DNA from 3 places in the Paenochrobactrum glaciei genome. Region 1 is predicted to be linked to each of the others. Evidence: predicted binding sites of a transcription regulator. Region 1 holds the regulator's gene; each other region holds the start of a gene.
What was found. The regulator PhoB, encoded in region 1, activates phosphate uptake and scavenging genes when phosphate is short. The targets are predictions, from matches to a motif close to TGTCATNNANCTGTCAT.
Positions count from the first base shown of each region.

Region 2: the regulator PhoB is predicted to act here: its motif matches at 2,533-2,549, upstream of ABDZ76_RS12895 (YdcH family protein).
Region 3: the regulator PhoB is predicted to act here: its motif matches at 2,008-2,024, upstream of phnF (phosphonate metabolism transcriptional regulator PhnF).

Region 1 covers NZ_BAAADE010000001.1:1,002,767-1,013,407, forward strand. Annotated here, with positions in the region: gene pstC (phosphate ABC transporter permease subunit PstC) at 1-965, shown strand, start outside; gene pstA (phosphate ABC transporter permease PstA) at 965-2,293, shown strand; gene pstB (phosphate ABC transporter ATP-binding protein PstB) at 2,308-3,129, shown strand; gene phoU (phosphate signaling complex protein PhoU) at 3,165-3,887, shown strand; gene phoB (phosphate regulon transcriptional regulator PhoB) at 4,076-4,762, shown strand; gene ABDZ76_RS04730 (cell wall hydrolase) at 5,304-6,227, shown strand; gene ABDZ76_RS04735 (PIG-L family deacetylase) at 6,351-8,837, opposite strand; gene ABDZ76_RS04740 (aminopeptidase) at 9,295-10,548, shown strand.
Region 2 covers NZ_BAAADE010000005.1:90,217-100,857, reverse strand. Annotated here, with positions in the region: gene ykgO (type B 50S ribosomal protein L36) at 158-283, opposite strand; gene ABDZ76_RS12910 (5-(carboxyamino)imidazole ribonucleotide synthase) at 484-1,581, opposite strand; gene purE (5-(carboxyamino)imidazole ribonucleotide mutase) at 1,571-2,071, opposite strand; gene ABDZ76_RS12900 (YdcH family protein) at 2,151-2,354, opposite strand; gene ABDZ76_RS12895 (YdcH family protein) at 2,604-2,786, shown strand; gene ABDZ76_RS12890 (MFS transporter) at 3,127-4,362, opposite strand; gene ABDZ76_RS12885 (DUF1192 domain-containing protein) at 4,515-4,703, opposite strand; gene ABDZ76_RS12880 (NAD(P)H-quinone oxidoreductase) at 4,893-5,897, shown strand; gene ABDZ76_RS12875 (DUF1013 domain-containing protein) at 6,122-6,814, shown strand; gene ABDZ76_RS12870 (class I fructose-bisphosphate aldolase) at 6,945-7,970, opposite strand; gene ABDZ76_RS12865 (phosphoglycerate kinase) at 8,226-9,416, opposite strand; gene gap (type I glyceraldehyde-3-phosphate dehydrogenase) at 9,490-10,497, opposite strand; gene tkt (transketolase) at 10,589-10,641, opposite strand, start outside.
Region 3 covers NZ_BAAADE010000013.1:24,768-35,408, reverse strand. Annotated here, with positions in the region: partial or broken gene ABDZ76_RS17705 (AraC family ligand binding domain-containing protein) at 75-753, opposite strand; gene phnF (phosphonate metabolism transcriptional regulator PhnF) at 1,208-1,918, opposite strand; gene ABDZ76_RS16425 (ABC transporter substrate-binding protein) at 2,089-3,612, shown strand; gene ABDZ76_RS16420 (ABC transporter permease) at 3,688-4,608, shown strand; gene ABDZ76_RS16415 (ABC transporter permease) at 4,610-5,521, shown strand; gene ABDZ76_RS16410 (ABC transporter ATP-binding protein) at 5,514-6,491, shown strand; gene ABDZ76_RS16405 (ATP-binding cassette domain-containing protein) at 6,488-7,270, shown strand; gene ABDZ76_RS16400 (PHP domain-containing protein) at 7,303-8,211, shown strand; gene phnX (phosphonoacetaldehyde hydrolase) at 8,254-9,096, shown strand; gene psrA (iron-containing alcohol dehydrogenase PsrA) at 9,093-10,181, shown strand; gene ABDZ76_RS16385 (FadR/GntR family transcriptional regulator) at 10,312-10,641, opposite strand, start outside.

The DNA.
Region 1 (10,641 bases):
CCGGTCTGGTCTTTGGTATCTCCACGATCAAGGTACGTGCGCGCGCCCGTAACAATGTTGAAAAGATCGTGTTGTGGGGTTTGATTGCAGCTTCCGCCATCGCCATTGCCACCACGGTCGGCATCATTTTCTCGATGCTGTTTCAGACAATCACTTTCTTCCAGTCCGTTTCTCTTTCTGATTTCTTCTTCGGCACAGTTTGGGACCCGCGCTTTGCAGCTGCCGGTTCTGATGGTGCTGTTGGTCAGTTCGGCCTTATTCCGCTGCTGGCCGGTACACTTTATATCGCCTTTGTTGCTATGTTGTTTGCCGTTCCGGTCGGCCTTTTCTCAGCCGTTTACATGGCAGAATATGCCTCGCCAAAGGTGCGCAGCATTGTCAAACCGGTGCTGGAGCTGCTGGCCGGTATCCCGACCATCGTTTACGGCTTCTTTGCCATGGTCACCGTCGGCCCGTTTTTACGTGATTTGAGCATGGCAATCGCCGGTGGTCAGGGCTTTATCATGGCACAAAGCGTGCTCACCGCAGGTTTGGTGATGGGCGTGATGCTGATCCCGTTTGTGTCTTCGCTTTCCGACGACATCATTACAGCCGTGCCCAATTCCATGCGTGACGGCTCGCTCGGTCTTGGTGCGACACAATCGGAAACCATCAAAAAAGTCGTGCTGCCTGCTGCTCTTCCGGGCATAGTCGGCGCACTGCTTCTCACCGCATCACGCGCGATCGGTGAAACCATGATTGTGGTGCTGGCTGCCGGTGTTGCCGCCAATCTGACGCTCAACCCGTTTGAAGCTATGACCACCATTACCGTTAAAATCGTCAATCAGCTGACCGGTGACCTTGAGTTTAACTCACCGCAGACATTGGTTGCCTTTGCGCTTGGCATCACCTTGTTCTTCCTGACGCTGATCATGAACATTTTTGCGCTCTATATTGTTCGCAAATATCGGGAGCAGTACGACTGATGAGTGACACAAGCCTTACTACAAATTCAACAGGTGCCCCGATGAGTGCAAAACCAGCGCGCCGTGATATCGGCATCAAACGCCGCTATGCTGCTGAACGCCGCTTCCGCCTTTATGGTGTGCTGGCAATTGCCATCGGTGTGTTCTTCCTCTGTTCATTGCTGTTTACCGTCTTTTCCAATGGCTACACCGCTTTCTGGCAAACCACTGTCAGCATTCCGGTTATGTTGGATGAAAAAACCATTGATCCGGGCAATAAGCGTGCTGAGGATCCGAATGTCCTCATTACCGCCAATTACCCGATTTTGGTACGCAATGCCTTGGCAGAACATTTGAAAGTTCCGGCCAGCGACAAGCCTGCTATGCGTGAACTGGGCAAATTCTATTCTGATGGTGTGCGCGTGCAGCTGCGCCAGATGGTGATGGATAATCCGTCGCTCATTGGCACAACACAGAATATCAAATTCCTTGCCAGCGCCGATATTGATTCAGCCTTTAAAGGCCAGATCGATTTGAGTGTAGCGGAAACAAACCGCAAAGTGTCCGACCGTCAGGTTACATGGATGAACACGCTTTCAGAACAAAGCGTGATGGGGCAGTCCTTCAACACGGGGCTTTTTCTCAACGGCGCATCCAGCCGCCCTGAAACCTCCGGTCTGGCTGTTGCCTTTGTCGGCTCGCTTTACATGATGCTGATCGTGCTTTGTGTAGCGCTGCCGGTAGGTGTTGCGGCCTCCATTTATCTGGAAGAATTTGCCAAGAAAAACCGCTTCACCGACTTGGTCGAAGTCAACATCAACAATCTGGCAGCTGTTCCTTCCATCGTTTTTGGTCTGTTGGGACTGGCAGTTTTCATCAACCTCTTCGGCTGGCCGCGTTCAGCCTCTCTGGTCGGTGGTCTGGTGCTTTCGCTGATGACCCTGCCAACCATCATCATTGCCACCCGTGCAGCACTGCGTGCTGTGCCACCATCCATCCGCGATGCCGCTTTAGGCCTTGGCGCTTCCAAAACACAAGTTGTGTTTCACCACGTGCTGCCGCTTGCAGCACCAGGCATTCTGACCGGCACCATTATTGGTCTGGCACAGGCTTTGGGTGAAACTGCACCGCTTCTTCTCATCGGTATGGTTGCTTTCGTGGCCAACGTACCGGTTTCACCGCTTGATCCTGCAACGGCGCTGCCGGTTCAGATCTTCATGTGGGCGAACGAAGCCGAGCGTGCCTTTGGGGAACGCACATCCGGTGCCATCATTGTACTTCTGGCATTCTTGGCCATTATGAACATTGCTGCCATCATCCTGCGCCGCCGCTTCGAGCGTCGTTGGTAAGCGGAGCCATAACGATGAATTATGTATCAGAACATCCTCAGGACAACACACCGGGAGTTAATATGAACCTCAGCGCCCAACCAATCAAAATGCGCGGTGAAAAAGTCAGCGTGTTTTATGGCGCAAAACAAGCGCTGTTCGGAGTTGATCTCGACATTCCTGAAAAGATGGTCACGGCTCTGATCGGCCCTTCGGGTTGCGGCAAGTCCACCTTCCTGCGCTCGCTTAACCGTATGAATGATACGATTGAGGGCTGTCGCGTCGAAGGCAAGATCACGCTCGATAATGAGGATATTTACGATCCGAAAATCGACGTGGTGGAACTGCGCGCCCGCGTTGGCATGGTATTCCAGAAGCCTAATCCGTTTCCAAAATCCATCTTCGACAATGTGGCTTACGGCCCGCGTATTCACGGCCTTGTCAAAGACCGTACCGATCTGGAAGAAACGGTTATTACCAGCCTGAAAAAGGCCAGCCTTTATGAAGAGGTCAAAGACCGCCTTCATGATGCCGGCACCGGCCTTTCCGGTGGTCAGCAGCAGCGCCTGTGCATTGCCCGCGCTATTGCAGTCAGCCCTGAAGTTATCCTCATGGATGAGCCTTGCTCGGCGCTTGACCCGATTGCCACAGCTAAGATCGAAGAGCTGATCGACGAACTGCGCCAGAATTATACGATTGCAATCGTAACCCACTCCATGCAGCAAGCCGCGCGTGTTTCGCAAAAAACCGCCTTCTTCCATCTTGGCAATATTGTCGAGGAAGGCGAAACTGAAGCGATCTTCACCGCACCAAAAGAAAAACGGACACAGGACTACATCACCGGCCGCTTCGGCTGATTGTTGTTGCCGATACTTTTTTAAGAGGTTTTTTCATGCCTATAAAACACACTGTCCGCTCTTATGATGAAGAACTGAAATTTCTGGCCCATAAGATTGCCGAAATGGGCGGCCATGCCGAGCGTATGGTCGAGCAATCCATTGCCGCAATCGTCAATGCCGACCAAGAACTGGCACAGCGCGTCATTGCTGATGATCTGTTTCTCGATGCTGCCGAGCGCGAGATCGACGACAAAGCCATCACCATCATTGCCAAGCGTCAGCCAATGGCGATTGACCTGCGCGAAATTATCGGTGCCATCCGCATTTCCGCTGATCTGGAACGCGTTGGTGATTTGGGCAAAAACATTGCCAAACGCGTGGCGGCTGTTTCCGACACCCGCCAATCCGTCAAGCTCTATCGCGGCCTTGAAACCTTGGCTGAACTGGCACTCACCCAGCTAAAAGAAGTGCTTGATGCCTATGCCACCCGTTCGGTGGCACAGATCAATATTGTGCGTGACCGCGATGATGAAATCGACGCTATGTACACCTCGATCTTCCGTGAGCTTCTCACTTATATGATGGAAGATCCGCGCAACATCTCTTCCTGCACCCATTTGCTGTTCAGCGCCAAAAACATTGAGCGCATCGGCGACCACGCCACCAATATTGCCGAGACGGTTTATTATATCGTCACCGGCCAGCAAATGCCGGCCGAACGGCCAAAGGAAGACCTCAGCCACGACATCATCGTGGATGAGGCCCGCAAGCCTTAAATGACCGGAAAGGCGGACAAGATTTTGATGAAAATAATTGTCCGCCAACGGTTTTATGTAGTTTTCAAGAGCGGCGCTCCCGCTCTGCACCCTAGCTTTGTCGCAATTTCAGCCTGCCAGACTTACCCAGACTTACATTGCAACTGCATGGTCTGACTTTTGCGCCAATTGACTGAAGGAATCTCGTGATGTCACATGCTCCCAAAATTGCCGTCGTGGAAGATGAAGAAGCGCTTAGTGTATTGCTGCGCTATAATCTGGAAGCGGAAGGCTATCAGGTCACAACCATCATGCGCGGCGATGAAGCAGAAATTGCTTTACGCGAAGATGTGCCCGACCTGTTGATTTTGGATTGGATGCTGCCCGGTGTCTCCGGCATTGAACTATGCCGTCGCCTGCGCCAGCGCGCAGAGACCGAACGCCTGCCGATTATCATGCTGACAGCCCGCGGCGAAGAAAGCGAGCGCGTGCGCGGTCTGGCCGTGGGCGCGGATGACTATGTGGTCAAACCTTTCTCGACACCTGAGCTGATTGCCCGTGTCAAAGCCATGCTGCGCCGTGCTAATCCGAGCTTGCTCTCCCATGTGCTGAAAGTCGGCGATCTCATCCTCGATCGCCAGCAGCACCGTGTCTATCGTAAAGACAAGGAAGTGCATCTGGGCCCGACAGAATATCGCCTGCTTGAATATTTCATGATGGCACCAGGGCGCGTGTTTTCGCGAAGCCAATTGCTGGATGGTGTTTGGGGCGCTGATATTTACGTTGATGACCGCACCGTGGACGTTCATATCGGGCGCCTGCGCAAAGCCATTAACCCGAATGGTTCCACCGACCCGATCCGTACTGTGCGTGGCGCAGGATACTCATTCGGTTAAGATTAAAAAAGCGGCAGTTCGATTAAATCGGCTGCCGCTTTTTCGAATCGATATCTGTCCTGTAAATCATAGTTTTGAATGAAATTCGTACAAACGGGTCAATTCTCACGCAAAGTTACAATTCACGCATAAAGTTGAGAATGGTGTCCGGAACCATAATTGCAAAAGCCCGTTAGCGGTTTTGAAATTGCGTCCGGTCTAAGTCTGCGTTAAAGCAAACGAAACTGCCCTGCCTCTCTTTGTTTGCCTGAAAAGGCTGTAACTCAGGGGCTTTTAAAGCAAGCTGCATGAAAATGCGCCGCAGCATCAGTCAAAGCTTTTTAAGAAAATATTAATATAAATAAAGTTTCATCAGGTCTGTATCCCGATAAACTTCGCGTCTTTTAGGCGTTCATTCACGAATTTATTGTAACTGTGACATTTGACCCACAGGTTCGAATGCGGTTAAAAAATCACACGGATCCACGAAAGACAAAGTTAAAAGCTTTGGGCAAGCACCATAGCACCCCCAAACTTTAGTGCCTGATATAGGATTAAACTGATGAAACACATGTTCTCTGGTCATTCGGCAAAGTTTGCCCTGACAATGGCAATGCTGGCGGCATCAGTAATTGTATCGGGCTGCACCACCACCGATCAGACAGCAGCGCTTAAAAGCGCCAAGCAATCAAAAATTGCCAGTGCCGATAAAGGCAATGTCATGAATATCAATGGTGTGAAAACTTATACCTACACTGCCAAAGACCGTGAGTGCCTTGAACGCGCCATGTTCTTTGAAGCCAACCGCTCCAGTCAGGATGGCCTCGTGGCCGTCGGCACCGTGGTGATTAACCGTCTGCTGTCAAAACAATATCCTGATACGATTTGTGGCGTTGTCGGACAGAAAAACCAGTTTGCGCCGGGTGTCCTTACCCGCAAGATGAACTCCAAGGCACTGCCGGATGTTCAAAAAGCCGCCGATGATGTGTTGAAGGGTAAGCGCCATCCGGCTGCTAAAAATTCAATGTTCTTCCACACCGCCGGTTTGAAATTCCCTTACAAGAATATGCATTATGTGCTAGTCGCCGGTGGCAATGCTTTCTATGAAAAGCGCAACAAAGACGGCTCCCTGCAAGCGCCTGTTCCGACTGAGCCATATAATCTTGCGATGATCTACACACCGCAAAATCAGGCTGTGCCAAGTGGCAAAGCATATAATGTAACCACACCACAGACAGCTGAAGAACCAGCAGCAATAGTTGCACCAGCAACCATGATTGCCAGCGCCGAGCCAAAGGTTCAGGCACCAGCTCAGACGCAGACAAATGCGGCTTCGCAAGTCGCTGAACTGCAAGTGCCGCTGCCAGCAACAACACCCAACACAGCAACACCGGCCGCATCATCGCTGGCCTATGCCCCAGCAGCAGAAAATGTCGATGCGATCGGCGCATTTTTGCTGACCCAGCAGCGCCCGACCCTCAACTGATTTTTTTATTTTCTCTATAAAAAAGCCCCGTCAACAGAACTGACGGGGCTTTTTCATTGTCATATTGTTTCTTTATCGCATTATCCTACGCAAAACCGCTTCACACTTTTGCTGGAAATGCTCTTAGTGCTTAGCAGGCTGAACCAGATTGGCCAGCAAGCGGAATGCACCCGGCACCAGTTTGTCCAGCTGATGATGCAGCACAAGGCTTGTATGAGTATGACGGCCTTCACCGATTTCAGCCGAAACCAAAGAGCCTTTCAGCTTGTCTTCACCGGCATCACTCATGGCGAGCAACGGCTTATAAGCCTCGTCCCATTCGGATGCGAAATAAAGACCGCGTTCCTTATCCCAATTCGCCCAGTCTTCCGGCCCGATCTTGTTCGGGTAGTTGAGCAATGGATGATCCGGCTCAAGAATATCCACCTCCGAATTCGCGTCTGTCACGCGGAAGCGGATGGAAGGCGAACCGATTTTCAGGAATGCCGGCGGCACAGTTTCAGGGTTCCAGCCATCGCTTGGACGGTGATAAAGGGTTACCAGATGGCCGCCCTTCTTAACCCACTCATGCAGAGCCGGTACGGCAGCTGCCAGATCTTTACGACGACCGAAGGCAAAGATGCCGACAACAATCGTTTTCAGATCACGGTAAGCACCGCGTTCGACATCCTTTGGTGAAAGCTCAACAACATCAATGCCCAGACGCTTCATCCAGAGGCCGACATTATCATTGCCGCCGCTGATATAGCCAACTTTGTGGTTTGCAGGCAGTTCAGCACCAACGGTCTGAACAGGCACCGAAACCTTGGTCGGCACAACGGAACGGCCGATATGCGGATAGGAGAAAGTGTTAATTGCATAGGCTTCTTTGCCCAGCAATTCAGGCTCGATTGCAAAGCGAACTTCACCCGGCTTTGCCGGTGGTTGCAGATCAAAACTTGCAGCTTCTTCCGAAGTGCTGCCGGTTTTGTTCATCGCCCAGCCTTCTGGCAGATCAATCTTCAGATCATCTGTCTTGGCATTGGTCACCGTTGCAGTCATTGCCACCGGCGCCAGTTCCTGCGCCGTGTTAAATACAACCGCATCAGGCTTCAGTTCCAGCGATGCAGATGGCAGAACGCGCAAGGCATCTTCCAGATCCACATCAATGACAGCCGAACGATCACCGATTTTAGCAGTCAGACGCACGAAGGCATCGCCGTTACCGCCAAGCGGATCAAACTGCTCGGTCAGCGGATTGGTAAGAGCTGCATCAGCAGATGCAGTCACCTGATCGCCAGCCGCATTCAAACCTTCGCGGGCAATGATTTCTGCCGACTGGATTTCCACGCTTTCAGGCGCATCAACAAGGGTTTTAATGGTGATTGTATCACCGGCCTTGATGTCTGCACCTTCAGTGAAGGCACGGATATGCATGCCGGACGCTGTTGCCAGTGCCAGATCAATCTCGCGTGTTTTACGTTCCAGACGATGCGCGATATTGTCATGCAGTTCCTGTGGCAATTGCTTGCGGGCTTCATCAACGGCTTTGCCGATTTCCAGAAGCTTGGCAGTCACAACAACAGGATCGCCGTAATCAGCCATTGCCTCATCGATCAAGCCTTGCGCATTACGCATGGCATCCGCCGCAGAAGCAGGCATGCCGTCAACATTGGCAATATCACCAACAGTGGCAATCAGACCTTCACGAATGTCTTTTTCCGTTTTTGCAGGCTCGCCCTTGGCAACCTTAGCCAAATGCAGTGCCCATTCGGTCTGCGGTTCAGGACGCCAGCGCCCCATGGCCTGTGTCAGATGGCAAGAACGTGACCACTCACCCATCTGCGGGAAAGTCGCACCGGAAATCTTGTCGCGCTCAGGCGCTGTAACCGTCAATGTGGTTGGTGGTGGTGGTGTTTCATCATCATAAACACCGCCGCCGCCGCCATAGGCTGGCGAATAGATTTTCGGCACACTCCAAGGCGCAAGACCAGCCTTGATCTGCTCTGGATACTCATCCGGATTACCGGAAATATCTGCCGTGATAAAGGTTGCAACCACAGCTGCACGATGCTGACCATGCTGTCCCGGTACATCGAGGAAGCAGTTCATCACGATATCCGGCTTATACTGACGGAAAGCCCAAGTCATGCGCTCGACAACACGGTCACGGCCCCAACGGTCAATCGTTGCATTCGGATCTTTGGAGAAGCCAAAATCATGCACACTGTCATTATGACCGCGACCACCAAAGGCCAGCGAGGCATCCAGCGAGCGGGAGGCTTCTTCCATTTCACGGGTACGCAAAACGCCAAGCACAGAGCCACGCTCCGCACCAATGCTGTTCTGGCCACCCTCACCGCGTGTGATGCAATAAAGCACCGGACGGATACCATAGACATGACGTAGTGACGCCAGCAGACCACTTGGTTCGTCATCCGGATGCGCGCCGGTTGTCATGAATGTGAGCGTCGAGGTCAGTCGTTCCAGCCGGCGGTGCATAGTGACAATCGCCGGTTCTAATTTTTGCTTGGCGATCAGCTGAAGATCGCTCGCAGGCGCTGCAAAAGCAGGCATACGCGTTGCTAAAAGGGCTGGGGGAAGGGAGGCGATAAATAGTCGCCTTGTCATTTTAGTCACGGTTTACTCCTCTCATCCAAGGCGCTCCCAAGAAAATGGATCATCGGCATCAACCGCATGATATCCTCTAACACCTTGTATTTTCATAACTATGTTTGTTGCACGCTGGCGAAACAAACAAGACGCTACCGTTTAACTCTTATTCTTCTGTCCACGTATCAGCGCGCTTGTGCTGATTTTATCGAGTATGATGAAGTAAATATAATAACTCAAGTGTGTTGATGTAATTTATTGTAATATTACTGCCACGAAATGAAACACGTCCGTTTATATCAACAAAAACTTCAAAAGCGGAACTCGTCCGCACGCGTCTTACTTCTTAAAACAAGCTGATTGACAGCTATAGGCTGTTTCACGCATCGCTCTACTGCAGCTTTGAAAAGATACTGGTCACAGCTTAGCCAAGGGGTTATGTTCCACTCAGAAATTCATAAAAGCAGAGGCCATTATGTCCTATACATTACCGGAAAATATTGTTGATCCTGTGAAGCTCGACCGTCTGGCCGAGGTCGCCGTTAAAGTTGGCCTGCGTTTGCAAGAGGGACAAGACCTCGTCATCACCGCACCTGTTTGTGCCCTGCCATTGGTGCGCCTGATTGCCAAACATGCTTATCAGGCTGGTGCCGGACTGGTGACACCGTTTTTCTCCGATGACCAGATTGCACTGGCACGCTACCAGCATGCCAATGATGCAAGCTTTGATCAGGCCGCAGACTGGCTCTATGAAGGCATGGCGAAAGCTTACAGCAAAAATGCAGCGCGTCTTGCTATTGCCGCCGACAATCCTTTGCTGTTGTCGAGCCAAGATGCAGGTAAGGTTTCGCGCGCTAACCGCGCCAATTCCAAAGCCTATCAGCCAGCATTGGAAAAAATCGCTAATTTCGACATCAACTGGAACATCATCTCTTATCCAAATGCTGAATGGGCGGCTTTGATGTTCCCTGATGCATCGCCTGAAGATGCAACACGCCAGCTCGCTGATGCAATTTTTGCGGCCTCCCGCGTTGATGTGGAAGATCCGGTTGCTGCATGGGAAGCCCATAATGCAGCCCTGAAAGAACGCACCACTTATTTGAATGCCAAGAACTACCATTCTTTGCATTTCAAAGGTCCGGGCACTGACCTGACCGTTGGTCTTGCCGATGGTCATGAATGGATGGGCGGCGCGTCGGTTGCCAAAAACGGCATTATCTGCAATCCGAATATTCCGACCGAAGAAGTGTTTACCACTCCGCACGCCCTGCGCGTGAACGGCCATGTTTCCAGCACCAAACCATTGTCGCATCAGGGAACCCTGATCGATAATATCTCGGTACGTTTTGAAAATGGCCGCATTGTTGAAGCGAAAGCCAGCCGCGGCGAAGAAGTGCTCAACAAAGTACTGGATACCGATGAAGGCGCACGTCACTTAGGCGAAGTGGCATTGGTGCCCCATTCCTCACCGATCTCAAAAAGCGGTTTGCTGTTCTACAATACATTGTTTGATGAAAATGCCGCCAGCCATATTGCGTTGGGCCAGTGCTATTCAAAATGCTTTGTTGATGGTGCAAACCTGACACCGGAACAAGTGAAAGCCAAAGGCGGCAATTCCAGCCTGATCCATATTGACTGGATGATCGGCTCTGACCAGATTGATGTTGATGGTGTGAATGCCGATGGCAGCCATGAGCCGCTGATGCGCAAAGGCGAATGGGCTTATTGATTAAGCGACACAGCACAAAAAAAAGCCGGAAACCAAAGTTTCCGGCTTTTTTATTATCTTAAACCTTCCCGCAAACAGTGATGTGTTTGCAGG
Region 2 (10,641 bases), on a different contig from region 1:
GAGAGCATTTTAATCCGTTGTCAGATTAAAATGCTCTCATTCTATTTCGATAAGGCTGCCGTAGTTTTCTAAAACGAAAGCTACATTTCAGCGGTCATTCTAATTTGCGCTCTCCGTTGCCGAAGTGCTGAACCCCGTTTTACAACGGGGTGCAAAATTAGCCCTGACGTGCTTTAAAACGCGGAGCAGTCTTATTGATGATGTAAACGCGGCCTTTACGGCGGATAAGCTTGCAGTCGCGATGACGAGCTTTGAGCGCTTTGAGCGAATTCTTGATCTTCATGTCAATCACCGGTCGGGTTGGCCCGTCACCGGGCATCATAAAAACAGGCGCCCGAGGCGCCAATTACTAAACGGACAGACAAGCTATCCATTGGGTTGGCCGAAATACACAAATATCGGCCAAAATGTCAACTCCCAAGGGGCAAGAATCCTGAAATCCTTCATAAGAAACTGCCCCTTTTGAGGAAAAAGACAATAAAATCAGCCTTTCTTAGGGCTGATATAGGTCACATGCCCCATTTTGCGGCCAGCGCGAGCCTCTGCTTTTCCATACAAATGCAGCATGGCATGCGGCTCAGCAAGAATCGCTTCCACCTGCAAAACATCATCACCGATCAGATTGACCATGCGGCAATCGGAATGGCGGGTGGTGTCTCCAAGCGGCAATCCGGCAACCGCACGAATATGCTGATCAAACTGTGACACAGGATTGGCAGCTTCCGTCCAGTGGCCGGAATTATGCACGCGCGGTGCAAATTCATTGGTGATTAATGTGCCGTCTGGCATCACGAAAAATTCCAGCCCCAGCACACCGACATAATCAAGCGCATGCAGTAATTTTTCCGCTGCAAGTTGAGCGGCAGCGGCGGTCTCAGCGCTGATATTGGCCGGAACAGTTGATGTATCCAGAATGCCGTTCTTGTGCACATTTTCAGCAATGTCGAAAAGCGCCACTTCGCCATTACGGCCACGCGCTGCAATCACCGAAATCTCGCGCTCAAAACCCATCAGTCCTTCGAGAATCGCCGGCGCATGGCCGATATCTTTAAGGGCTGCATTGATTTTATCTGCGCCACTGCTGTTTTCAGGCGTCAAGCGCACCTGCCCCTTACCGTCATAACCAAAACGGCGGGTTTTCAAAATGCCCTGACCACCAAGAGCGGCCAGTGCTGAAGCCAGCATATCGGCATCATCCACCAGGCGCCAAGGCGCGGTAGCAATACCGGATTCGTTTAAGAACTGCTTTTCAGTGAAACGATCCTGCGAAATCTCCAAAGCGGCAGGCGGCGGATAAACGCCGATTTTTTCAGCCAGTTCCTGCACGGCCTCGATGGAGACATTTTCAAATTCATAGGTGATAACGTCACAAGCTTCCACCAGCTCGGCCAAAGCTGCCTTGTCATCATAGGCCGCAACGATCTGACGATTGGCAGTCTGCGCCGCCGGACAATCAGCCTGCGGCTCCAAAATAATAGTGCGGAAGCTTAAACGTGCTGCAGCCATCGCCAGCATACGGCCAAGCTGGCCACCGCCGATAATGCCGATTGTTGATCCTGCTTTCAACATATCAGGCCTCATCGCTTGGGCGTTCGGCAACGCTTGTGCTCTGGTTTTCACGCCATGTATCAAGGCGGGCTGCCAGCTCTTCATCATGCAGCGCAAGAACTGCTGCTGCGAGAAGCGCTGCATTAACCGCACCAGCGCGACCGATCGCCATAGTGCCGACAGGAATACCGGCTGGCATCTGCACAATGGAAAGGAGCGAATCCTGCCCCGACAACGCTTTAGACTGAACCGGCACACCAAAAACCGGCAATGGTGTGAGCGATGCTGTCATGCCCGGCAGATGGGCAGCACCTCCGGCACCGGCAATAATCACTTTAAAACCTTCAGCCTTGGCACCTTTAGCAAATTCCATCATCCGGTCCGGCGTACGATGTGCCGAGATGATGCGTGCATCGAAACGAATGCCGAGTGCTGCCAGCGTTTCTGCGGCATGGCGCATTGTTTCCCAGTCGGACTGGCTTCCCATAATGACTGCAACATCGAAGCGCGGAGCTAAGGTCATTGGTTTTTCCTATTAAATAAAAAGGGTGCCCTTGCCGCTTACAACGGTCAGAACACGAGGTCTCGAGACAAGAGGTTTTTTAAGCGATAATGTCAGGAATGATCTGACTTTCCAGTTCCTGCTGTTTATCTTTAAGCGCCAGCTTTTTCTTTTTCATCCGCTGAATGCGCAACATGTCGCATCCGGTTGCTATCATGGCATTAATGGCGACATCAAAATCTTCATGGTCTTGTTTCAGCCGTGCCAGTGCCAGTCTGATTTCGGCTTGATTTTGATCGGACATAGAGTGCCCCGTTTTACAATGCGTTGATATGCAACAGCGTTTACCGTTCAAACTTCAAAACCTGATTTTCGAACACTCAAAAGCTGCTTAGTGGTTTGCGCCATGCCTTTAGCACAAATATTGCAGTTAGAAAATGCTACTACTATCAATTCGACAGATCGCCTCATTCATGTCACACTGTCATTGTCTTGTCATAAAGCTGCAGATGAGCAGCCTGAGACATATGAAGGAAACAACCAAGGAGAATTGATGATGGCTATCGAGTCCCATCTTGCCACGCTGGAAAAGAAGCACGGTACTCTCGAACAGGAAATTTCCACTGCGATGGCATCACCGGCTATCGATAATCTTCTCTTAACCGACCTAAAACGAAAAAAACTTCAGCTCAAAGAGCAAATCGAAAAAATTAAACAGCAAGTCACACAACACTAATTATTTTATCAACCAAGGAACGTAAAAAGGCATGAGTCTGATGGCAATTTTGACCATCATAATGACCAAAGCCCAAGGTTCCCGCTAGCAGGCTGGACGCTTTGTGATCGGTGGTATCAGCTCACCTCTCGCACAAAGCGTGCAGCCGGATTTACCCACACTGCTTTCCCTTAAAATCTCAATCCTTTGCACCTGTCAAAATTGACAGCTGGCGCGCGCTATCTGCCGCTGCCATTTTCCTGTCAGATTTAACAGGATCACATCCGTAACCGGTCGGTTTGTCTCCGGTTCGGTTAGGGGCAGGTTGCGATTTTTAAAACAGCAACCTGCCCTTAATTTTTCACTCAGCATCTGCACGCGGATCAAGCTTGAAAGCTTCCGGTGTGGCACTGCGCTCCGGCGAAATTGTCGAGAACTGATCCTTCTCCTGTCGCGGCACAGATTTGCGCACGCGGGAGCGGAACAGTACATAAACCGCAATGGAAATATGCGACGCTGCGGTAATGGCAAATAGCCCTGACGGCCAGAAAGAATCCATCAGCGTTGCAGCCAGCAAGGGCCCGAGCATAGTGCCAAAACCATAAAGCAGCAAAAGACCGCTGGAGATTTTGACAAAGTTTTCTGATGTCGCGTGATCATTAGCATGTGCCACGGCCACCGGATAAAGCGTATAGGCGAGCGCGCCATAACAGGCAGCAGAAATAATAATCAATGCACTGCCCTGCGGACTGAATAAAAATGTCAGCAAGCCGACAGTTGCAGCCAATGTTGCCGTGCCTGCCAGCACATAGCGCCGATCAATCAGATCGGAAATACGCCCCACCGGAATTTGCATCAACGCACCGGCCGCAATGGTTGCCGACATCATCAATGCAATATGCGTGTTGCTGATGCCTGATTTGGCACCATAAACCGCGCCCAATGTGCCCCATGCACCATTGGCAATACCCACCAAAATACATCCCACAAAAGCTGCCGGTGAATTGCGGAACAGCGCCTTGAGATCAAGCTGCACTTCCGTCAGTGGCTTCGGGCTGCTGGCGGTGGAAATGGCAATCGGGATAAGCGACATACAAAAGAAAATGCCTGCAAACATAAAGAGATGATCGGAACGTATATCACCAGCGGAGACCAGCATTTGACCGGTCACGGTCGCCCCGTAGTTGACCATCATATAAAGGCCGAAAATCTTGCCGCGGCTTTCATTGCTGGCGCGTTCATTCAGCCAGCTTTCGATTACCATGAAAGCACCCGCCATCGAAAAACCGGTAAATGTACGCAGCACAATCCATGTTGTGACTTCAACATAAATGCCGGAAAGCAGTGCGATGATCGCACCGGATGCAGCAAAAATACCAAAAGCGCGCACATGGCCGACACGGCGCACCAAACGCGGCGCGAACAAACAGCCAGCGACAAAGCCCCCTGCCCATGTCGTTCCAAGCAACCCCAGTGATGTAACAGAAAAACCTTCAGCGCCACCGCGCAATGGCAAAAGAAGCCCGTGCAGGCCGGAGCCCATCAGCAAAAAAGCTGTACCAAATAACAGAGCCAAAACCTGAACATAAATGCGCAACAGAATATTCCTAATTTTCAGTCGTTATTTGATTTGTATATGGCAGAATTCTCCGCCAATTATGGTGATTTTCATAATAAAAATATTTATTTTCAGTGCGTCACGCCTTTTTCATACAAAGAGTGACACAAGGATTGAAAAAGCCTGAGTTATCAGCGGAACAGTGCCTCGGCTTGCGCGCGACTGCTTCCTCGTTGACTATGCTCTTCCCGCAGGCGATCAATCTCATGATGAAGCCGGTCGATCAGTTGCTCAATTTCGGAAACGGAGAGGTCTGTGAGATCATCACCAATGCTATATTTATGATAAACCTCAATGGTTTCTTCCAGAAAGCCGGACATGGTATACTCCTCCCAGTCAATATCCGTCACTCAACAAGCCATACTGGCAAACAGCCAATAATGCCCCCCCGTATGACTGCTTTCCACGCCCCCCTTAAAGCAGCCACACAAATATTTATCATACCCCAATAAACCGATTTAGCACCCCTAAAATTGCCTCGGACATTTTAAAGCAATCAGGAGACCATCATGCACCCGCAGCACCCTCAAAAAATGCAGGCCATCGAAATTAAAGAGGCCGGTTCGCCTGATGTTTTAAGCCTGACAAGCCGCGACATTCCTGAGCTGAAAGAAAGGGATATTTTGGTGTGCGTGCATGCAGCCGGTGTTAACCGCCCTGATGTGTTGCAACGCCTTGGCCAATATGCGCCGCCCGAAGGTGCTTCCGATATTCCCGGTCTTGAAATTGCCGGTGAAGTGGTGGCCGTGGGAGCGCAAACCAGCCACTATCAAATCGGCGATAAAGTCTGCGCACTTCTTGCAGGTGGCGGTTATGCAGAATATGCCGTTGTTGATGAAAGCAATGCTTTGCCGGTGCCGCACGGTTTCAGCTATGAAGAGGCTGCCTGCATTCCGGAAACTTTTTTCACTGTCTGGCACAATGTATTTGAGCGCGGAAATTTAAAAAAAGACGAAGTCTTTTTAGTTCACGGCGGCACATCCGGCATCGGCACCACAGCCATTCAGCTGGCCAAAGCGTTCGGCGCTTTTGTCATTGCCACCGCCGGATCGGATGAAAAATGCGATGCCTGCCTGAAACTCGGCGCCGACATTGCCGTTAATTACAAAATGCAGGATTTTGTCGAAGCCGTCAAAACAGCCACCAAGGGCAAAGGGGCGGATGTGATTCTCGATATGGTTGGCGGCGACTATGTTGACCGCAACTATCAGGCCGCCGCCATGGATGGCCGCATTGTACAAATTGCATTTTTAAACGGTGCTAAGTCCACGGCCAATTTTGCCCGCCTGATGACCAAACGCCTGACCCATACCGGCTCTACTTTGCGCGCACGCTCCGTCGAATTTAAAGCTGGCATTGCCGCAGCACTGCAAGCCCAAGTCTGGCCGCTGCTTGAAAAACGCCAGATTGCACCGGTTATGGATCAAAGCTTCGCGCTTGCAGAGGCTCATCTTGCCCATAAGCGTATGGAAGACGGTAACCATATTGGCAAAATCGTTTTGAAGCTTCGTTGATCGCAGAGCGCAGTTTTTCAGTTAAAATCCGCCCATTATCATAGCTTTTTCTGAAAAACTGCCCTGCCTCATCACCAAAGTTGAAGATAAACAATGCGACTTCATGCAGGGTTTTCTTGCCGACCAGCAAATAAACATATATATAAGATTTGAATTTCCCGGAAATTGTGGTTTTTGCCCACGTCCCGCGCCACCGGAGCGGACGAACAAGAGGATTATATCTAATGGCCACCCAGCTTCTTATGCCGAAAGCAACGGCCGTCTGGCTTGTCGACAATACAGCTCTGTCTTTTGATCAGATCGCAAATTTCTGTCGTTTGCACCCGCTTGAGGTGAAAGCCATTGCAGATGGCGAAGCTTCGCAGGGCATCAAAGGTTTGGATCCAGTCATGACTGGCCAGCTATCGCGCGAAGAAATTGCACTCGGTGAAAAAGATATCAACCACCGTCTGAAATTGTCAGAGCCGAAAGTGCGCGTTCCAGAGCCAAAGCGCAAAGGTGCCCGCTATACGCCTTTGTCAAAGCGTCAGGATCGTCCGAACTCCATTCTTTGGCTGGTTCGCAACCATCCGGAGCTTAAAGACGCACAGATTTCCCGTTTGCTCGGCACGACGAAGTCAACAATTGAGCAGATCCGTAACCGTACCCATTGGAACTCAGCCAACCTGACCCCGATGGATCCGGTAACACTTGGCCTTTGCACCCAGATTGATCTGGATATCGAAGTGGATCGTGCAGCTCGCAATCGTCCGGCAGAACCGGAAATCGATCCGACATTGATGCCAGCAACCGCCACTGAAAACCGTGATTATCACAGTGGTGCGGCTGAAGAAGAAGAGCTGGATGCCGACAAGGTATTTGCCAAACTGTCTTCGCTTAAAGGCGCTGCCTCAGACGACGAAGAAGAAGAAATTTAATAGATCTTCTAATAAAAGCCGGAACCCTGAAAAAGAGTTCCGGCTTTTTTTAATTCCTACCGGCACTTCAAAGCAAACAGCAGATATAAAAAACCCCGCTTCAAGCGGGGTTTTTATTAATTCAGGCTTATTAGCCGGCGTTTTCGAGAGCTTCGCTCCACTTGCCTTCTGCGGCCAAGCCGTTCATGCGGGCGCGATGTGCAAAGGCTTTCTGACCAGCTGCAACATTTTCAGCCTTACCGCCCCAAGCTTTCAGAGCTGCTGCCTGTAATGCGCGGCCATAAGAGAAGGTAAGGTTCCAAGGCATATCAAAGCCTGCATTCATCGCATTGAGGTTTGCAGTTGCTTCAACATCCGACTGACCGCCGGAGAGGAATGCAATACCTGGAACAGCAGATGGCACATTGGCTTTCAGGCAACGTACGGTCTTTTCTGCGATTTCAGCAACAGATGCTTTGCGGGCGTTTTTGCCGTCGATAACCATGTTTGGCTTGAGGATCATACCTTCAAGCTTTACGCGGGCATCATAAAGTTCATTGAAAACAGATTTCAGAACTGCATCGGTCACTTCATAGTTGCGGTCAATGGAATGGTCGCCTGGTACGCCGTCCATCAGAATTTCCGGCTCTACGATAGGAACAATGCCAGCTTCCTGACAAAGTGCTGCATAACGAGCCAAAGCCTGTGCATTCTGCTTGATGGCGCCGTAGGTTGGCAGTGCAGAAGAAATCGAGATAACAGCACGCCATTTAGCAAAACGTGCGCCCAGTGCATAATATTCTGTCAGGCGTTCGCGCAGACCATCCAGACCTTCGGTGATGGTTTCACCTTCAAAGCCTGCCAATGGCTTGGCACCCATATCCACTTTAATACCAGGAATGCTGCCTGCATTGCGCATGACATCAACAAGCGGTGTACCGTCTTTGGCTTTCTGACGCAGGGTTTCGTCATAAAGAATAACGCCGGAGATATGGTTCTTCATCGCATCATCAGCGCGGAACAGCATTTCGCGGTAATCACGGCGTGCATCTTCGGTTGATGTTACATTGATAGAATCGAAGCGCTTCTTGATTGTGCCGGAGCTTTCGTCGGCTGCAAGAATGCCCTTACCACTTGCCACCATGGCAACTGCAATATCTTCAAGACGTTCGGTCATACCCAAAAACTCCTGTAAAAGTTAGCTTGGTTTGCCGATAGCAGAACTGGCAGATAAAACAAATGCCCACCAACTATTTGAAACGATTGAAATAAATTCAATCGATTTAGTTCGAACAAGTTTTTTTAATAATCGTTAAACTGCAACAGATTTGATCCACAGGCTAATCCTGTTTGCGAATTTGTGCGAGCATAAAATAAAAAGCCCCGCCGAAAAAACGGCAGGGCTTATTTTAAAACAAATCTGAAAGACTGATCAGGCCTTCAATGCATCCACACCCGGCAAAGGCTTGCCTTCCATCCATTCAAGGAAAGCACCGCCTGCGGTGGAAATATAAGTGAAGTCATCTGCAACCTTCGCGTGGTTCAGCGCCGCCACCGTATCACCGCCGCCGCCAACAGAAACCAGCTTACCCAGACGGGTACGCTCTGCCACATGACGGGCAATGGCAACGGTTGATGCATCAAACGGATGCAATTCAAATGCGCCGAGCGGACCATTCCAGATCAGCGTTGAGGCGTCATCAATAACGGAAGTAATACGCTCAACCGACTGCGCGCCGACATCCAGCATCATGCCATCAGAAGGGATTGCATCCACACCATAGGTCTGGTGCGGTGCATCGGCGGCAAAATGCCATGCCACAACCGCATCAATCGGCAGAACGATAGCGCATTTGGTTGTTTCAGCCTTAGCCATAATAGCGCGTGCTGTATCAGCCAGATCATGCTCGCACAAAGATTTACCCACATCGTGACCAAGAGCAGCAAGGAATGTGTTGGCCATACCGCCGCCGATCACCAGTGCATCAACTTTTTCAATCAGGTTGGAAAGCAAATCAAGCTTGGTGGAAACTTTTGCGCCGCCAACGATGGCCACAACCGGACGCACCGGTGCGCCCAGGCCTTTTTCCAAAGCTTCCAGCTCGCCCTGCATAGCACGGCCAGCAAAGCTAGGTAAAAGATGTGCCAGACCTTCGGTGGATGCGTGAGCACGATGCGCCGCTGAGAAGGCATCATTGACGTAGATATCGCCATTGGCAGCAAGTGCCTTGGCAAATTCTGGGTCGTTCTTTTCTTCGCCTTTATGAAAACGGGTATTTTCAAGCAGCAAAACATCACCGTCCTGCATTGCACTGACAGCGGCAGCCGCTTTTTCACCGATGCAATCTTCCGCAAAAGCAACTTTCAAGCCCAGTGCTTTATGCAATGCGCTAACCACAACCTTCAGCGAAAATTCTGCAACAGCCTCACCTTTCGGGCGGCCGAAATGTGCCAGCAAAATCGTCTTGGCACCTTTTTTGTGCAGTTCCTGAATGGTTGGCAAAATGCGCTCAATACGGGTGGCATCACTGACCTGACCGTCAGCAACAGGTACGTTGAGATCAACGCGTACCAGAACCCGTTTGGATTGAACGTCAGCATTGTCGAGAGTGCGGAAAGCCATCGGTTTTCTCTCTGTATATAATAGAACACATGAAAAACGCCCCTCTTTGAGCAAAAGGGGCGTTGATTTTATCTTAGAGGAACTTAGCCATAGCAACAGCAGTGTCGCTCATGCGGTTGGAGAAGCCCCACTCATTGTCATACCAGGTCAGGATGCGCACCATGGTGCCATCGATCACTTTGGTCTGATCCATGTGGAATACGGATGAATGCGGATCATGATTGAAGTCAGTTGATACCAGCGATTCATCAGTGTAGCCCAAAATGCCTTTCAGACGGCCATTGGCAGCTTCACGGATAGCATTGTTGATTTCTTCAACAGTGGTTGCACGTTTGGCAACAAAAGTCAGATCAACAACAGAGACGTTTGGTGTCGGTACACGAATTGCAACACCGTCCAGCTTACCCTTAAGCTCTGGCAGAACCAGACCAACGGCTTTAGCAGCACCGGTTGAGGTCGGGATCATCGACAAAGCTGCCGCACGAGCGCGGTAGAGGTCTTTGTGCATCGTGTCGAGCGTTGGCTGATCACCGGTATATGAGTGAATGGTGGTCATGAAGCCGTGGTCGATACCAACGGTTGCATCCAGAACCTGTGCCACTGGTGACAAGCAGTTGGTGGTGCAAGACGCATTGGAAACAACCAGATGATCTTTGGTCAGCTTGTCATGGTTCACACCATAAACAACGGTCAGATCGGCATTGTCAGCAGGAGCGGAAACGATAACGCGCTTGGCGCCAGCTTCCAGATGTGCCGCAGCTTTATCGCGTGTGGCGAAAATGCCGGTGCATTCCAGCGCAATATCAACGCCTTCTTCTTTCCAAGGCAGTTCGGCAGGGTTGCGAACAGCATGAACCTTGATCGGGCCGTAGCCCACATCAATTGTATCACCATCAACAGTGACTTTTGCCGGAAAACGGCCATGAACACTGTCATAACGCAACAAATGCGCATTGGTTTCAACTGGGCCCAAATCATTGATAGCTACGACCTGAATGTCGGTGCGGCCCGATTCAACGATGGCACGAAGGACGTTACGGCCAATACGACCAAAACCATTAATTGCGACGCGAACTGCCATTTTATCTCTCATCTTCCGGGTGGGTTGATTAAAAAACTGCGTGTCTTGCGGGGCTGTTCGAAAACCACCCCGCAATCAATCACTTCGCTGTTTATGCAGCGGCTTTCAGCTTGGCTTCAGCTGCTTCCACAGCGGCTTCAGCAG
Region 3 (10,641 bases), on a different contig from region 1:
GGCATACTCTAAGCTCGATTGTTTTAAGCCATATGCCGAATGCCGCCTCACCGTGTCTTGAAGGAAATTGCAGTTCAGTTCATCGCGGTGGTATAAATACCGCGCGACATCCCATAAGTGCGGTAGAAAAGTCTTGTCATGTGGCTCTGATCCGCAAAGCCAGCCGCCTGCGCTGCATCGGCAAGCGCTGCCAGTTCACCAAGCGATAGCGGTGCTGTGGGATCATCGTCGATGCGCGCGTGCCTGCTCAATTGCTTTTGGTATTTCGGTCAGCGGATCGTTTCTGTGCTCAACCAACCGCGCCAGCAGCAGGAGCAGATTTTCCCCGCCTTCGATCTCGCTATGTCCGCCGTGCTGATCGGTCATAGTGCGAAAAAAATCACAGGAAATATTTAGCAGTTGTAGCGTCGCGTATCGCTGGATGCGCAAGCTCTGCGTGATCTGTGCTACCTTCCGTCAAGGTAAGAAACGTGTAAGTCAGCACAGCCGGATCGAAATAAAGCATCTGCCACGAGCGGCCGTTTTCATCTAAGGGTAAGCCGTCATGCAGCTCGCCGGGTTCACAGTGATCAGATCTCTGGCTTCTGCTTTCACGCCGCCGCGTCCGCTCATGGATTTCTGCGCACCGCGCATAATAATGCCGATGCCGAACTGATCATGAGTATGACGGCCAAATGCATGAGACGTATCGGCTGACACCGCTTCAACTCCATTCATCCCGCAGCGGACTATTTTGAACTGTCCTTTTGTCATCACCGCGATACTATGATGAACCAAAGGCTCAAAAAAGCGAAACTCAGTAACTGAAATCTAAATGGTGCCCCCTCAATAGATCATCCACGCCAAAAATGGACTACTAAACAGAGCCCGCAAAACTACAAGCAAAGTGGGTGCATGAGCGGAAGTAAAAGTGGACGTCCGGACCGAAAAAGTTCGCTTTCACTAGTTTACCCATAGGCTGCAATTCAACTTCTCACCCTTTCTGAAATAATATTATTATGAAAAAAGAAATGACTGCTTTTAGGAACTTTCCACCGATTCAAACATTCGACATTACGGGCAAAGCAGCCATTCAGATATAGCTGCAAAAGATTTCAAGCAGTGAAATGGAACATGTGGAATAATATTTTTTTGTCATCTGTTGTTATGTTAATATTTGTCTAAAATGAGAAGCCTAGCTTATTAGTATTTATTAACGGATGATTATTTAAACACAGACTCGAATTCTGGATGCTGGCCAAACTGATTTACTGATCTCAATAGGCTGTCCCTTAGCATCGACATTGCGGCCTTCTAACTCAACAATAGGCGTATCGAAGGCAATACGGAGTAAGCTGGCTTCCTTCCGTGTTGGCATTCGTGCAGATATGGCAGTGTCACTGCGGCTGAAATCTGTTACGCCAAGCCGAGTGATCAAATCGCTAATTCCCGTTGATTGCGCAAATATCTCAGGTAGGCTCGGGTATTTTTCAGCACTGAAATAATGGTTGGCTAGACAGAGCGGATCTACGCCTGAAAACCTTAAAATATGCAAATCATAAACTCGCGCATGACTTGGTATTGTTAATTTTTGCGCCAATTCCGCACTCACTTTGCGGCTGTGTATATCAAGAATCTCAATGCGCGATGTTTGCGCCAATGCTTTTACATTATCGTTATAGCGGGTGCGGTGGCGCACAAAATAATCAACAAGTTTGCCTGATACATAAACTCCGCTTCCTTGCCTGCTGGCTACAAGTCCGCGCCCTCCAAGTATATCCAACGCTTTGCGAATGACATGCCGGTTTACTTTATATTGGTCTGCCAGTTCTGCCTGAGTTGGTAATTTTGTGCCAGTGCGCAGCACGCCTGCTTTAATGAGTTGTGCAATTTCGTCTGCAACATATCCGGCATTTATATCAATTTGACCGCGCATCATGTCCCCCGATACAATTTAGAACACCAACTTACATATTTGGCGTGACAGTTTTTTGAAGTTGCTGTCGCAAAACCAAACTGGTGCTGCCGTGTCACCTGCTTGTCACGAAGATACGAAAATCATGCTCACGTCCTTTCGAGCCGCATGAGCGGTCAAACCAGAGATGTGTTATGACGATTAAAAGCTTGCTTACTTCAATACTGATGGCCGGCGCAGTGTTTGTTGCACCTGCAGCCGCACAGGAATTACGTGTGGCATTGCCAACTTTCCCGTCTAAATTCACCCCGAATTTTTGGGGTAATGACGGCGCGCCAATGCTTTACAATGTGTATGAGACTTTGATTACACGTGATCCTTTTGCCCGACCACTTTCTTATAAGCCAGGGCTTGCAAAAGAATGGAAGCAGATTGAGCCGACAATCTGGGAATTAAAACTGCGCGAAAATGTGAAAATGCATGATGGCACCATTATGGATGCCGAAGATGTTAAATATTCACTTGATCCGATTTTCAGTGGTGAGAACCCTGAATATACTTCTGCCTGGGGAACCTTCCATTACAATTTTGACCATGTGGAAATTGTTGATCCGTTAACAGTGCGCATTCACACTAAGCGTGAAGAGCCACTGTTTGAAGCCCTCATCTCGTTAAGCACAGCTAGCATTACCTCTAAAGAACATCATGAAGCAATTGGCTATGATCAGGTTTTATTGAAACCTGTTGGCACAGGCCCCTATAAAGTCACGTCACTGACTGCAGGTGAACGCGCTATTATGGAGCGTTTTGACGATTATTGGGATGAAAAAGCACCACTTGAAAAGGTTGATTTCCGCCTTGTACCGGAAGTAGCATCACGTATTACCGGCTTGGCCAATGGTGAATTTGATCTGATTGCTAATATTCCACCCGATCAGGCACCTGCTTTACAGCGTGACGGTATCGCCTCCAAAGGCGTGACATGGCCAATGTTTCATGTGTGGGTTCTCAACCAGGTGACTAAGCCGACACAAGATTTGCGTGTTCGTCAGGCTATGCGTCTTTGCACTGACAATAAAGCATTGGTGGATGGACTTTGGGGCGGTTTGGCGCATGAGCCGCGCGCGCATCAGTTCGAAGAATATGGCGAACCTTATTTTATGGCGGATATTGATTATAGCGGCCGTGATGTAGAAAAAGCCAAGCAATTACTTGCTGATGCTGGCTATAAGGGTGAGCCTATCGTCGCGCAATTTACGCAAAACTATTATCTTTACGGCAACCTAGCGGCGCAGGTTATCCAGCAGCAGTGGCAGGAATGTGGTCTTAACCTGGAACTCCAGCAGGTTGAAACCATCGACTATAAAAATGCCAATGTCGTGCCGTGGTCAAACCCGATGTATTATCCTGATCCTATGGGGGCGATGGATGTTCATTGGTCATCTAACGGTAATTATGCCCGCCGCGGTACATGGGCACCGTCCCATCCTGAATGGGCGTCTACCTATGAGACAGCTCGTTTTGGTACAGATGTTGAAACACGCAAAAACGCTTATCGTAAGCTTTTAGAAATCGAGCAGGATGAGGCGGGTTGGATCCTGCTTTATGAGCCGCATGAAATTTATGCGATGCGCGATGATATTTCTTTCGAAATTCCGATTGCCTATCGCCCTTACGTGCTGCCGCTGCGCGCCGGTCAGATCAGAGTTGGCAAATAATAGATCTTGGTAAACTCACGCAGAGGTAGTTTGCACTGCCTCTGCGTGACATCTGCTCAAATATAAGGAATTGCCATGCTGCATTTCTTTTCAATCCGAATATTACGTGCATTTGTTGCTTTAACGCTTGTTCTGATAATTGCTTTCATCACGGTTCGTTTTTCCGGTGAGCCTTTTGAACGCATGTTTCCGGAGGGAACAACGGTCGAGCATGAACAAATGCTGCGTGCTGAATGGAACCTGGATAAATCACTACCAGAGCAATTCGCAATTTATCTGGGAAATCTGTTTTCAGGCAATTTCGGACAGTCTTTATATACAAAAGAAGAGGTTTGGCAGATTTATGCCGAGCGTATGCCCGCAACTTTGGCGGTTAGCGGCTGGGCTCTGTTGGTGGCAATTCTTGTTGGTATTCCGTTAGGTGCAATTTCTGCGCTTTGGCGCCAAAGTGCTGTTGCTCGCGGCGCGATGTGGTTTGCCTTTTTAGGCTATGCCATTCCGCATTATGTTTTAGGCATCGGGCTTATTTTATTATTTGGCCTATATTGGAAGGCGCTGCCGACTTCCGGTCTTGAGAGTGCTGCCCATTACGTTTTGCCTGTTCTCACATTGGCTATTCCGATGATTGCAGCTCTTGCTCGTTATATGCGCGCGACAATGCTTGACGCCATTGCGCAACCGCATGTGATGACAGCTTTGTCTAAAGGTATCAGCGAGCGCCGTCTGGCACAAATGCATATTTTGCGAAATGCAATGGTGCCACTCTTAACTGTTTTGGGGCTTGAAATTGCCGGATTAGTCAATGGATCAATCTTTGTCGAGACGGTTTTCGCATTGCCAGGCGTTGGTCGAGTATTGGTTAATTCTGTGCTCGATCGCAATTATCCGGTCTTACAATTTGGCGTGATTACTTATGCGCTGATCATCGTTCTTATCACACTGATCGTTGACACACTTTATACCATTGCGGACCCTCGCGTCCGGCTGGAGGCTTAATATGTCAGCCTATACAGAAACCCAAGCCGCACTTCATCCAGTGCCAAAAAAGATCAATAAAAAACGCACCTCTTTGAAGCTTTTCTCTTTGCGATTTGATCGCTTGACCTTTGCCTTATTGCTTTTGGCGCTTATTGTGGCCTTAGGCATTTTTGCCCCGGTACTGGCTCCTCAAAATCCAAACCACATCAATATGCTGGCGCGCATGGTGCCACCGGTTTGGATGGAAGGTGGTAGCTGGGAGCATATTCTGGGCACGGATCAGATCGGTCGTGATTTGCTGTCGCGTATGATGTGGGGTATTCGCACCAGTTTGGGAATTGCCGTTTTCGGACTGGTTTTTAGTGCTGTCCTCGGTATTGGTCTTGGTGTTCTCAGTGGCTTGATCGGCGGTTGGTTTGATCGATTTGCCATGATGCTGGTGGATGTCTTTATCACTCTGCCTAACTTACTTCTCATTCTTTGCGGGATTGCGTTGCTCGGAACCGAGGTTTGGGTACTTGTTCTGATGATCGCACTGGTGCGCTGGGAAGCTTATGCCCGATTGGTACGTGGTCAGGTGCTTTATTTGCGCGAGCTTGGTTATGTAGAGGCCAGCCGCGTTCTCGGCGGTAACCCATTTTGGATCATCAGGAAACATATTTTACCTAATCTGATTTCGCCTATGATGGTGATGCTAACCTTAAGTTTTCCAGGGGTATTGTTGATGGAAGCCGGACTTTCATTCCTGGGTGTGGGCGTGCAACCACCGACTGCTTCGCTCGGTCGTATGATTGGCGATGGTCGTGACTATCTCGTCAATGCGTGGTGGATTGCACTGGTTCCTTCCGCAATTGTTGTGCTCATCACCTTGGCTTTTCAGATAGCGGGCGATGCTTTGCGCGACCGTATGGATGAATTGAACAATGACTGATCTTCTTCTTGATATTCATCAGCTTAAAGTTGGCTTTCACTCTGCAAAAGGCACAGTACAGGCAGTGCGTGGTGTCGATTTGCAGGTCAAGCGTGGTGAGACACTGGCAATCGTTGGTGAAAGTGGCTGCGGCAAGTCCACCTTGGCCAAGGCGCTGATTCGTCAAAATCAGGCACCTTTCACTCCTCAAAAAACATGCATTGAGGGCAGGGCGCAGCTTTTTGCCGGGAAAAACCATGACTTAATCAATGCCTCATCTTCGCAGATGCGCAATATTCGTGCTCGTCATATTGCAATGATTTCGCAGGATGCTTTGTCTGGCCTTAATCCGGTTCTCTCGATTGGTTATCAGGTGGGAGAAGCGTTTGCCTGTAACCATCCGGAACTGAGCCGTACAGCGAGAAACAATAAAATCTTCTCTATTTTAGATGAAGTTGGCTTGCCTGAACCTGAAAATATGGCGCGTCGTTTTCCGCATCAACTTTCAGGCGGGCAAAGGCAACGTGTAATGATTGCTATGGCTGTGGCACGTCAGCCTGATCTTATCATTGCTGATGAGCCGACGACTGCTCTGGATGTTTCGGTGCAGGCTCGGATTTTAAAATTATTAAAAGCCGAGCAACAAAAAACCGGTGCAGCCATTATTTTCATCACCCATGATTTAGGTGTTGTAGCACGTATCGCAGACCGTGTGGCGGTGATGTATGCGGGACAAATTGTAGAAACCGCAACTGTTCGTGACTTTCTGCTCGCTCCCCGTCATCCGTACACAGCCGGACTATTAGCCTCAGTGCCGGGCCACAAGAGTGATTATCCACGCCTGACGGGCTACGCGCCGGAGCCACGATCAGTCACAACGGGTTGTGCTTTTCGCCCTCGTTGCCTGCGTGCTTGTGACAATTGCACAATCATGCCGCCGGCTACGGGGCAGAGCAGCCATTATGTTTATTGCTGGAACACAGTTCAATGAAAATTGAAATTAACAATCTTTCTGTCAGCTATAGTTCCGGCATGTTTTCACGACGAGAACCAACCAAAGCGCTTGATGGCATTAATCTTTCCATTCCAGCCGGTTGCACCATGGGAATTGTCGGCGAAAGCGGTTCCGGTAAATCCACATTAGGACGCGTTTTGCTACGGATGCTTACTCCCACAAAGGGACATATCCATATCGCAGAGACGGATCCTTATGCGTTGAAGGGTAAAGATCTGTTTGAATTCCGCCGTCAAGTTCAGGCTGTTTTTCAAGATTCCGGAGCTTCGCTCAATCCTCGTCAGCCCGTTGGAATTTCAATTCGTGAAGGTTTGGATATCCATCGTGTCGGCACAAATAGCAGCCGTGATGAAGCGGTGATAGCGCTGTTGGAAAAGGTAGGGCTTGCTGCTGATTATTATGATCGCTTACCCCACACTTTATCCGGCGGGCAACGTCAACGTATCAACATTGCGCGGGCTCTTGCTTTGTCACCTTCCGTTTTGATTGCTGATGAACCGGTTTCCGCGTTGGATATTTCGGTTCAATCACAAATTCTTGAACTTTTAAGCGACCTACGTCGTCAGACCGGGATGACCATGGTGTTCATCTCGCATGATCTTGGTGTTGTGCGTGAGCTGTGCGACCGTGTTGCGATCATGCATCGCGGCCATTTGGTCGAGGAAGGCAGTGTTGAGCAAGTTTTCAATGCGCCGCGCCATCCGGTTACACAAGGCTTGTTAAGCGACATGCCAAGTCTTGATCTTCCTAATTAACCCGTCTTTTATAAACTAACACAGGGCATATCATGTCACTTGCAGCTTTTTCCGCTCCCGGTCGCTTTTTTAAAGGCAATCTTCATACCCATTCTAATCGTTCTGACGGTTTTCTGGAACCTGAAGATGTGTGCCGTCGCTATCGTGAACGTGGTTATGATTTCTTATGTTTATCAGATCATTTTCAGGCTCGTTATGATTTCCCTCTGACAGACACGACAGCTTACCAAACAGAAAAATTTACCACGATTACCGGCGCTGAACTTCATGCACCTGAAACCTCAGGTGGAGAAATTTGGCATATTCTCGCAGTTGGCTTGCCGCGTGATTTTACCCCGCCATCTAAAAGTGAAACCGGTGCCCAATTGGCTGAGCGCGCTTTTCAGGCCGGTGCTTTCGTGGTTATCCCACATCCTGAATGGTATGGCCTTACTTTAGAAGATGCCGCGACTATTCCCAATGCACATGCGGTTGAAGTTTACAACCATACCAGCCAGATCAACACCGCACGTGGTGGCGGCAGTTATTTTCTTGATGAGATGTTGATTGCAGGAAGGCATATTAATGCATTGGCCTGTGATGATGCTCATTTCAATATTCCTAATGCGGTTGAACGCGATGCTTTTGGCGGCTGGGTTATGGTCAAAGCGGAAGAAAATAGTGCTGAAGCTTTATTGACTGCGTTAAAAGCCGGTCATTATTACTCAACACAAGGGCCTGACATTCACTCTATGCAGATTGAAGGTGATGAGCTGGTTGTCACCTGTTCACCGAGTCATCAGGTTGCACTTGTCGGCCATCATTCCTTGTCGGCCAAAGCATCCGGTACAGAATTGACCACGGCACGGCTACCTTTGGAGCGCTTCAAAGGTCAGTGGGGACGTTTGATTGTTCTGGATGAACAAGGGCGTTGCGCATGGTCAAATCCGATGTGGTTTTGACACCGTATTTTTTAAACTTTCAAGAACGAAATGAGACGAACCATGGTTACTAATCAGGGTCACAATATTGGTATGCACTTTCGCGGCCCAGTAAGCACAGCTATTTTTGACTGGGCAGGCACTGTGCTGGATTTTGGCTGTATCGCACCGGTTGCAGCCTTTCGTGAAGCCTTTGCCAAAGATAATATCGACATCAGCGAAGCTGAAGCCCGCGCGCCAATGGGTGCTGCAAAGCGCGAACACATAGAGTTGATTTTAGCACAACCGGACGTGCAGGAACGTTGGCGTTTGATTAAGTCAGCTGCTTCGACACAAACAGATGTCGATCGTATCTATGCTGAGTTTTTGCGTATCGATGCCGTGAACTGCGCTCGTTATAGCGATATGATACCCGGTGCATTGGAAACTATAGCCAAGCTGAAAGATATGAATATCAAAATCGGCAGCACTACGGGTTATCCACGTTCAATTATGGATAGCTTGATGCCTTTGGCACAAGCACAAGGCTATGAGACAGATCATTGTGTAACTGTTTCAGAAGCACCTCGAGGCCGCCCGTTTCCGGATATGGTTTTGATGAATGCATTGGCGCTTGGTGCACCAGATATGTCGGCTTGTGTAGTTATTGATGACAGTCCGTCCGGTTTAATGTCAGCACGAAGTGCAGGTATGTGGGCGGTTGGTATTGTGGCAAGCGGCAATGAAGTGGGGCTTTCACTGGAGGATTGGGAAGCGCTTGATGATGTGCAACAGGAGTTGCTGCGCGAAAAAGCAGCAACTGCTTTAGAAGCAGCGGGAGCCCATTATATTATTGATACGGTTGCAGATCTTATCCCGGTTATTGAAGACATTAATGCCTGTTTAGTCTCGGGTGAAAGACCATGAGCGCCTGGCATTATTTCAATCCGGTCAATATCAGTTTTGGTGCAGGCGAGATCAGTAAAATCGGTACGCTGATTAAGAACCGCCGCTATTTATTGGTGACCCATCCGGATGCCCCGATGCTGCCGTGGATTGAGCAGGTCAAAGCGGCTGCTGGCGCGCCGCTTGCTGTCATCAATGAGATTGAGCCTAATCCGTCATTAGCAATGCTTGAACGGGTTTGCGGTAAACTTGATCAGGCCAATATTGTCCCGGAAGTGATCGTGGCTCTTGGCGGCGGCTCTGTCATTGATTCAGCCAAATTTCTGGCTGCAGGACATGGCCAATATCAGATTGTTTATGATTATTTGCAATCAGGCTCAGAAATTACACAGACATCTTTGCCGATTATCGCCGTTCCAACCACATCCGGGACCGGCAGTGATTTGACGAAATGGGCGACCATCTGGGATTTAGAAGCGGATCGCAAGCTATCGTTAAACCGACCTGATCTTTATGCCGAAGCTATTATTATTGATCCGGTGATCACACAAAGCCTGCCATGGAGTGTTACTCTGGCGAGCGGGCTGGATGCTTTATCCCATGCTCTGGAAAGCATCTGGAACATTAACGCCAATCCGGTGACGCGTAATTTCGCTATTGCTGCTGCACGCGATATACTCAAGGCGTTGCCGCGTTTACAACTTGATCTCAATGATACAGAAGCTCGTAGCCAGATGGCAATGGGTGCAACCAATGCAGGGCTTGCATTTTCCAACACACAAACGGCATTGGCACACAATATTTCTTATCCCATAACGCTTCATTACAAGCTTGCGCATGGTATTGCTTGTTCATTTTGCCTGCCGGAAGTTATGCGTACAGCTATCGGTGTGAGTGCTGATTGTGATCAGGCGATTGCGGCTATTTTCGGTGATTTGCAAAAGGCCCCTCAAACCTTGCGGGCATTTTTAAACAGCCTCGGTGCACCAGCAAGACCTGAGGAAATCGGGATCGGAAAAAGAGAGTGGCAAAATATTGTGCAGGCCGCATTTACAGGTCAGCGGGGGCAAAATTTCATCGGAACAATCGATAAATTTCCGTTTTAAATCTTAATAAGTCAGATAGTAAAAACGACCTTGATGATAAATCAAGGTCGTTTTAGTGGATTTGATACTTACGTACTCTCATTTTTTAGGTGAAAAACCTATATCAGAAAGGGATAGGATCGTTTAATTCTTAAAGTCCCTTTTGCGTAGCAATTTTCAGGTCTCTGCTCGCCAGATCAAGTATTTTTAAGGCATGTTCTTCAGCCGCATCTTTATCACGCATGCGCAAGGCTTCAACGAGTTGTCGATGGCGCTCTAATGCCTCAGTACAGGTGGCCGCAGCTTCATTCGTGGTTTGTAAAGAATATTTCAGCGCCGAATTGATGCTATGGGACAATTGATAAAAGACCTGATTATGACTGGCTTTCAGCAAACGTGAGTGAAACAATGTATCACCTTCCGTGAATGCTGCTAAATCGCCATTAGCGTCATGCATCATTTGCCATGCTTGTTCCAGATC